Regions from separate parts of the Brevibacillus sp. JB24b genome, predicted to be linked through region 4. Evidence: riboswitches for the same ligand, from Rfam matches in the RefSeq annotation. Region 4 holds a riboswitch; each other region holds the start of a gene.
What was found. A riboswitch is a leader RNA that binds a small molecule or an ion and turns the genes downstream of it on or off. The one in region 4 is predicted to bind S-adenosylmethionine.
Positions count from the first base shown of each region.

Region 1 (2,207 bases), 2.0 Mb from region 4:
AGTCCCCCTTGCTCGTTAGCTTAATTCTTGGGTCCACCAGTCGATAAGACACATCGATCAAAAACAACGACAAGATCAGGACCGTGCTATAAAAAACAGTTGTTCCCATTACAACTGGATAATCACGATTAAAGATGCCATCTACGAAATACTTGCCAATACCTGGGATAGCAAAAATTTTCTCAACCACAAACGTACCTGTAATCAGCGCTGCAAACAACGGCCCGATAAATGTCAAAACAGGTATCAATGCATTACGAATTCCGTGCTTTACCACTATCGCAAACGTAGGTAAGCCTTTTGCCTCTGCCGTCTTCATGTAATTCTGACTAAAGACTTCAAGCATACTAGCACGGACAAATCGGGCGATGATAGCCATTGGACCGACCGCCAACGTAACAGACGGCAGGATTGAGTGTTTCCACGATCCCCAGGAGGCAGCCGGCAAGAGCTTCCACTCAACCGCAACCAATTTGATTAGCAGTGGAGCCAAAATGAAGCTTGGGACAGAAATCCCAATGATAGCGATAAACATCGAAACGTAATCTAGCCATTTGTTATGATAAAGAGCTGCGATTATTCCTAAGGAAATACCAAACGATAAGGCTAAGAATAACGATTGTAATCCTAGCGTAGCCGATACAGGAAATCCTGAAGCAATCAATGCGTTTACATCACGTGATTTTGATTGTATAGATGGTCCTAAATCAAACAGCGCCAAATCCTTTAGATATAACAAATATTGTTGGGCAATTGGTTTATCCAGATTATATTTTTCTCGCATATTTTGGACTACATCTGCTGGTAGCATTTGCGAATCAGTAGCAAACGGATCACCCGGTATCAGTTGCATAATGATAAAGGTTAGTGTCACGATAATCCATAATGTAATCAGCATGGTACATATTCTTTTTAACAGATACATGCCTAGTTTCCCCCGCTTCTCTCTAATGCCTTATTTTTATATCGGAATACTTGGTTATATGCTTGTAAGGATACATTTTTCCCTCTGCTATCGCCCTTTGCTATTTGTATTTCCGTATTTTATGTGAAAAACGTATGCAAAAAAGCCCTTCTCTCTAAGAAGAAGGGCTTCATGTATAAGTATGTGCCATTCTTCTTATCTCTCAGAAATACTTCTGCTGGATTTAGCACCTTTTGAATGAATCAAGGTTGCCGGGTTTCATAGGGCCAGTCCCTCCACCGCTCTTGATAAGAAGTTGTATAAAGTTATCGGATCAATTTATAAATTATCATATCATCGTTACTAGGAATGTCAATAGAATCACGTCAGTTTTTACATTTGTTTATTTATGTTAGTAGTAATTTTTTTATATACAATATCTTAGAAACAAAAAAACCCCCACATCTGGAGGCTAAAATCACCTATTTCGATTTCTCTTTTTCTTTTTTGGTAAGCAGCTTCTCAAATAGATCTGTCGGGTCCAATCCCAGTTCTTTTTTTAACTGCCCCTGTTTTTGTTCTTCTTTTGTTTCCTCCCGCATTTCTAACAACACCGTAATCTCATCCAAAGCCTTTTGATCCACTAAGCTCTTGTCCTTTGAGGAGGTTTCGCTCTCGCTGTTAGAACCTGCTGATTCTGTCGAAGCGCCCGTTTTCCTAACTGCTGAAGACTCTTTTTTTGCAGTTCCTTCCTCCGTAGCTCCTTGAGAATTGGTGTCTTTTTGTGGCGTGATAGTAAAAAATGCAATTATAGCGAATAGTAACGTGACGGAAGCAATCGAATAAAACATGACACCCGTCGAAAATCCCAACAACCATGTAAAAATCGGCGGCCCCAGCGCTACTCCAATAAAGCGGACACCATTATACAAAGACGTAATCATTCCACGCTCTGTCTTTGTAACCGCCCCAATGATCATCGAATTGAGGCACGGTAGAATCATTCCTGTTCCCACGCTACCAAATACAAGAATCCCAATTAAGAAATAAACGTTAGAAACAAAGCTTGCCCCAACATAGGAGATGGTAAGTAAGAGCATCCCTGCAATAATAAAGTAGCGCATCACAGTTAATCTCTTTTTAATAATAGTCCCTGTGATAAATGCCATTATACTCATAGCCAGCAAGGGAATAGCTAAAAAAGCACCTTTTAACACACCATCAATCTGATAGGTCTCTTCCAGTAAATCGGATAGATAAAAAAGCACACCAAATAACGTAGACAAGCATATGCTACCAATAA
Region 1 is NZ_JBNVQV010000001.1:3,837,797-3,840,003, forward strand. Features, by position in the region: gene ACQV1I_RS17950 (ABC transporter permease) at 1-925, opposite strand, end outside; SAM riboswitch class I at 1,118-1,219, opposite strand; gene ACQV1I_RS17955 (MFS transporter) at 1,387-2,207, opposite strand, start outside.
Region 1: linked by a shared signal. The riboswitch ahead of ACQV1I_RS17950 (ABC transporter permease) and the one ahead of ACQV1I_RS08795 (Na+/H+ antiporter NhaC family protein) in region 4 are both predicted to bind S-adenosylmethionine.

Region 2 (2,207 bases), 460 kb from region 4:
ATATCTCGCTCATGTTATAAAAATTTCCATTTCCCTACCCCTCAGAGACAGATACTCCCTTTAGCATTTGTTGTTCACCCTTATAAAACCCACACTTTTATCTCCCTAGCTTTTCTTTTTCTAAATTATCGTCTTTCTCTATTCATGTATCCATCCAAGACGGACAAGGTCAGACTTTCGACTACTTACTTTCATAAAGGATTTATATGATGTATGCATGTTTTCACCTTTTTACAGCTATATAACCCATTTCAACCCCCAAAAAGCAAGCTACGATACGATTTATACATTACATTATGTATAATTATACTTATTTGTATTTTTATACATCCTTATTCACTTCTTGTATAATACAAGTAAAACCTCTTTATTCCGATATCCACCTTATTATTTTGATGTTTAATCAAGATAAAACCATACCGATTATAATGTTTACTATTAATAAAAAACCGAATTTGTTCTATTCTTTTTTCAGAATGTACAAAATTTTATTGACTTATCACTTTGAGCTTCTTACAATAAAACAAACTTTCATTTTCATCAAGAGTGGTGGAGGGACTGGCCCGACGAAGCCCGGCAACCGGAACGTAGTGTTCTAGGTGCTAAATCCTGCAGAATCCGAAAGGTTCTGAGAGATGAATGTATGCGAATTTGTAAACGCAGCCTTCCTCTACTCAGAGGAGGGCTTTTTGTTGTAGGAGCCTACCTTCTCTGCCTGTACTGCAAACCTTTTTACCCAAAGAATCACCGTACTTTACATTGAAAAGGAGTGGTTTTTAATGTCAAATCTACATTGGAAAAGAGAAACGCTAGCCCTTCACGGAGGTCAAGAGGCAGACCCGACTACTGGAGCTCTCGCAGTCCCCATCTATCAAACATCATCCTATGAGTTTCGCGATACCAGCCATGCCGCCAATCTATTTTCGTTGCAGGAGCCTGGGAACATATACACCCGCATCATGAATCCTACACAGGATGTTTTTGAGAAGCGTGTTGCTCTCTTAGAAGGTGGTATCGGTGCATTGGCTACTGCATCTGGTCAAGCCGCCATTACATTTGCCCTGTTAAATATCGTTCAAGCTGGTGATGAAATCATCTCTTCGAACAGTTTATATGGAGGAACCTACAACCTATTTGCCCACACATTTGCTAAGCTAGGTATTACGGTTCATTTTGTTGATCAATCCAACCCAGATCATTTCCGTTCAAAGATTACGGACAAAACCAAAGCCTTCTTCTGCGAAACGATTGGTAATCCCCAGATGCACGTTGCTGATCTATCCGCCATTGCTACCATAGCTCATGAATATGGCTTACCTCTTCTGGTTGACAATACCTTTGCCTCCCCTATCTTGTGCCGACCTATTGAACACGGAGCAGATATCGTTATTCATTCTGCTACCAAATTCATTGGTGGTCACGGCACATCTATCGGGGGAATTATTGTCGACTCCGGTAATTTTGATTGGAGTAATGGCAAATTCCCTGGGCTTTCTACGCCAGACCCTACCTACAATGGAATCGTTTATACAGAGGCTGTTGGCAATGCTGCTTATATAGTAAAAGCTCGTGTACAGCTACAGCGAGATGTGGGAGCTACCTTATCTCCTTTTAACTCCTTTTTATTCTTACAAGGCTTAGAAACTCTCCATTTACGTATGGAACGGCATAGTCAAAATGCTCTTGCTGTCGCTCAATATTTAGAAAAACATACCGATGTCGAGTGGGTTAGCTATCCAGGACTTGCTAGCTCCCCTACCTACGAACTTAATCAGCACTATTTACCAGATGGTCATGGAGCTCTTTTGACCTTTGGAATCAAAGGCGGAGTAGAAGCTGGCAAAAAATTAATTGAATCTGTTCAGTTGTTCTCTCATTTGGCTAATGTAGGAGACTCCAAATCATTGATCATTCATCCAGCTAGTACCACACATCTACAACTCTCTCTGGAAGAACAAGCTAAGGCGGGTGTGACTCCTGGGATGATCCGTCTTTCCGTAGGTACAGAATCAATTGATGATATCTTGCACGATTTAGAGCAGGCAATTCAAAAAGCTGTGGAAACGGTACAAGTATAAGCTTGTTTACAAGGTCCAGCACAATTGAAAGGTAAAACCCAAAGGTCACAATACTGAAAAAACCCTTCTAAAGCTTTGTTATTCAAAGACATCTCTGCTCTTTTCTTCATGCAAAAAGGCGTGCTTCCC
Region 2 is NZ_JBNVQV010000001.1:2,262,793-2,264,999, reverse strand. Features, by position in the region: SAM riboswitch class I at 535-642, shown strand; gene ACQV1I_RS11200 (homocysteine synthase) at 780-2,078, shown strand.
Region 2: linked by a shared signal. The riboswitch ahead of ACQV1I_RS11200 (homocysteine synthase) and the one ahead of ACQV1I_RS08795 (Na+/H+ antiporter NhaC family protein) in region 4 are both predicted to bind S-adenosylmethionine.

Region 3 (2,207 bases), 3.1 Mb from region 4:
CCGTTATGATGCATATCGATTTACGTTAACTCGTCAGGAAATGTATGCAGGCTTTCGAGACATACATGGGCATTGGGCTAGAAATGATATAGGGCGCTTAACTCAACGTGGGGTTATTACGGTACCTAATACGTATAGTTTCCGTCCAGATGCAAATATGACACGAGCTGAGTTTGCAGATATGCTTCTACGTTCGATGAAGGCCAAAAAGATACCTGTTGGTCGATTGGGTACTAATACCTATAAGGATTTAAACAAAAAGCATTGGGCGTATGAGAGTCTATTACAGGCTTCACAAATGGGGATTATGAACGGCTTCAACGGAAAAATTGAACCGGATCGATCTGTTAATCGAGCAGAGATGGCTTTGATGATTGCGCGTGCTAAGAAACTAAACGTATCGAAATCGTCTAGTGTTTCTTATCGGGATGTGCCTAATTCACATTGGGCGGTGGCTGCAATAGAGACCCTTTCACGCTATGGTTGGTTACATGGTTATCAGGATGGAACCTTTAAGCCGGAGCGTCCGGTAAAGCGAGGAGAAATGGTTACCGTTTTAGCTAAATCATTCCAATTGTAAAATATCGGATTATTTTACTGAAGTACATTGACACCCTTCTAAAAAAAGATTATTCTATAAATCATGGATATTACTCTTATCCAGAGTAGGTGGAGGGACTGGCCCCATGAAGCCCGGCAACCGTTTTGAGCGGTGCTAACCAGCAGAGAAGGATAACTATTTAAATAGTTAGACTCACTCTGGCCGATAAGAGGGTTAAGGAACGCACTAGAAAAGCAACCTTTTCCTCAACGAAGGGAAAGGTTTTTCTTTTTGTCGTGATGGAAACCTGGCTCGGCAAACATATTATATCATGTTTCCAGTTGAAGGAGGTTTTTAGGTATGGAATTGCAAAAAGGGCGTCGCTTGTTTACATCTGAGTCCGTTACTGAAGGACATCCAGATAAGATTTGTGACCAAGTCTCTGATTCTATTCTTGATGCGATCTTATCGAAAGATCCAAATGCTCGTGTAGCATGCGAGACATCTGTTACCACTGGTTTAGTACTTGTGGCAGGTGAAATCACAACTTCTACGTATGTAGATATCCAAAAGCTAGTAAGAGATACGATTCGTGAAATTGGTTACGATCGTGCAAAATATGGTTTTGATGCAGATACATGCGGTGTTATTACTGCAATCGGCGAGCAATCAGCAGATATCGCACTAGGTGTTGACCAGGCGTTGGAAGCTCGTGAAGGTAGTATGACTGATGCAGAAATCGAAGCGATCGGTGCAGGTGACCAAGGTCTAATGTTTGGTTATGCTTGCAACGAAACTCCAGAATTGATGCCTCTACCAATCAGTATGGCTCACCAATTGGCTCGTCGTCTGACAGAAGTGCGTAAAAATGGTTCGCTTCAATACCTTCGTCCAGATGGTAAAACTCAAGTAACAGTTGAATACGATGGCGATAAGCCAGTTCGCATCGACACAATTGTTATTTCTACTCAACATGCTCCAGAAGTAGAACTAGATCAGATTAAAAAGGATCTAATGGAGCAGGTAATTAAACCGATCGTTCCTGCAAATCTGTTAGACGATCAAACGAAATACTTTATTAACCCAACTGGTCGTTTCGTAATCGGTGGTCCTCAAGGGGATGCTGGTTTAACTGGCCGTAAAATCATCGTAGATACGTATGGCGGTTACGCTCGTCATGGCGGGGGTGCATTCTCCGGTAAAGATCCTACAAAAGTAGACCGTTCTGGTGCTTATGCAGCTCGCTATGTAGCGAAAAACATTGTAGCAGCAGGTCTTGCTGAACATTGTGAAGTACAGGTAGCTTATGCAATCGGGGTAGCTCAACCGGTATCTATCGCTGTAAATACATTTGGAACAGGAAAAATTGCGGAATCTGATTTGGTAGCATTGGTTCGTAAACACTTTGATCTACGTCCAGCAGGTATCATTAAGCAATTAGACCTACGTCGTCCGATCTATAAACAAACCGCAGCATATGGTCATTTTGGTCGTAATGATCTTAATGTACCATGGGAGCGTACAGATAAAGCAGAAGATCTGAAAAAAGACGCTGCTAACCTGTAAAAAATACAAAGAAGCCTGGGATTTTCCTAGGCTTCTTTTTTCTTACAAAAATTGCGAAAAAGGCTAGGCAAGTACAACTTCAATGGGTTAGACTACGTAG
Region 3 is NZ_JBNVQV010000001.1:4,945,625-4,947,831, reverse strand. Features, by position in the region: gene ACQV1I_RS23210 (S8 family peptidase) at 1-580, shown strand, start outside; SAM riboswitch class I at 654-773, shown strand; gene metK (methionine adenosyltransferase) at 902-2,107, shown strand.
Region 3: linked by a shared signal. The riboswitch ahead of metK (methionine adenosyltransferase) and the one ahead of ACQV1I_RS08795 (Na+/H+ antiporter NhaC family protein) in region 4 are both predicted to bind S-adenosylmethionine.

Region 4 (2,207 bases):
CAATTGAAGGATCCTATTGTAATATTTGTATGATTTCCTGATGTAAGAACGACTAAAAGTATGCACGTCAGAATGGCAGCTGGTAATACAATTAAAAAGTTTGTTTTGAATTTATCTTTCATTTCCGTTCCTTGTGTGCGTACTGCGGCAATTGTCGTATCGGAAATAAATGATAAATTATCACCGAACATAGCTCCTCCGACAACGGTTGCCATTGTGAATGCAACCGAGATATCTGTTTGTTGGCTAATCCCTACTGCAATCGGAGCTAATGCAGCAATAGTCCCCATGGATGTCCCCATTGCTAGTGAGATAAATGATCCAATTACAAATAAGCCAACTACTAAGAGACTCTGAGGTAATACAGAAAGTGCTAGGTTCACGGTAGCTTCAACGCTACCCATGCCTTTTGCTGCTTGAGAAAATGCTCCAGCCAACACAAAGATTAATAACATAACGACGATATTTGGATTGCCGGCTCCTTTAGCAAATCGTTCTACCTTTGTATGAAAGCTTTCCTTTCGGTTCATTACTAATGCAACTGTACTTGCAATTATAATGGCAACGATGATTGGGAGCTGATAAAAATCTCCTGTAATAACCCCAGAGCCAATAAATAGTGCTAAAAATATACCAAGCGGCAATAAAGCCAACGCACTCCCTTTTGTTTGATTCATCAATAACACCCTCTCTATTTCTAAACTTTTCCTAGAGAAAAATGAAGAAGACCTCTTCTTATGAGAAGAGGTCTTATATGGCATATAAGAAACACTCTTCTCATCTTTCAAGCACATGCTTGCTGGATTTGGCACAGCACTCTAAATACGAGTCCGCTGCCGAGGCATCAAAGGGCCAGTCCCTCCGCCTCTCTTGATAAGAAGGTTTCATATTTTATTCTCTATTGATTAATCTTTTTTTACTTTACTCTTTCCTACACAAAATGTCAAATATTTTTTAGTGCTATTTAACTTATGCAAGTGATCCGGCTATATAGAAGCCTCTTTTGGTTATTATTCATCAGCTTCTTGAGCAATTTTTTCTCTTCAATGGATATCCTGAATTTATATAGTCTCACTACATGTAAATATGCGTAAATCTTTCATTTTGGCTCGCTCCAATTGATAGAACAGCTACATGAGTACAAATGGAAATATCGTCCATCAAGCGATATAATAAAGAAAGATGCAATGAAAAAGGGAGTGAATGTAAGTGAAGCAAGATATCATAGAGCGGTTTACAAGATATGTAAAGATTGATACACAGTCCAATGCACAAAGCCAGACAGTTCCGTCAACACCAGGACAGTTAGAGTTGGGTAATTTGCTAGTCGAAGAATTAAAGGCGATGGGACTCTCGGAAGTTACAATCGATCCAAATGGATATGTAATGGCGACACTCCCTGCAAATACGGATAAGCAAGTTCCAGTGATCGGTTTTTTATCCCATTTGGATACGGCTACGGATTTTACAGGTAAAAATGTCAATCCGCAAGTCCACGAAAATTTTGACGGAAAAGCTATTACATTAAATAAAGAACTTGGCGTTGTTCTAACACCAAAATTATTCCCAGAGCTACCGTCCTACAAAGGTCATACATTAATTACTACCGATGGGACAACATTGCTCGGAGCAGATGATAAAGCTGGGATTACTGAAATTATGACAGCGATGGATTACTTACTAAAGCATCCAGAAATCAAGCATGGAAAAATTAGAGTAGCATTCACTCCTGACGAAGAAATCAGTAGAGGACCAGCTCATTTTGATGTAGCTGCTTTCGGCGCGAAATTTGCCTACACGATGGATGGAGGGCCTCTAGGTGGATTGGAGTATGAAAGCTTTAATGCCGCAGAACTCAAGCTCACCTTTAAGGGGATTAGCACGCATCCTGGAACGGCCAAGAATAAAATGCTTAACGCAAGTAAGCTAGCAATGGAATTCCATGCACAACTACCTGTAGATGAGGCACCAGAGTATACAGATGGCTATGAAGGCTTTTACCACCTTAGCTCAATAAATGGCGATGTTGAACAAAGCAAATCTCAATATATTATTAGAGATTTTGATAAAGACAACTTTAACAGCAGAAAAGAGAAAGCAGCAAGCATCGTGAAACAGATGCAGGAGAAATACGGAGCAGAAAATATCATTATGGAGATGAATGATCAATACTACAACATGCGTGATAAAATTGAACCGGTTAAGGA
Region 4 is NZ_JBNVQV010000001.1:1,799,285-1,801,491, forward strand. Features, by position in the region: gene ACQV1I_RS08795 (Na+/H+ antiporter NhaC family protein) at 1-794, opposite strand, end outside; SAM riboswitch class I at 775-880, opposite strand; gene pepT (peptidase T) at 1,210-2,207, shown strand, end outside.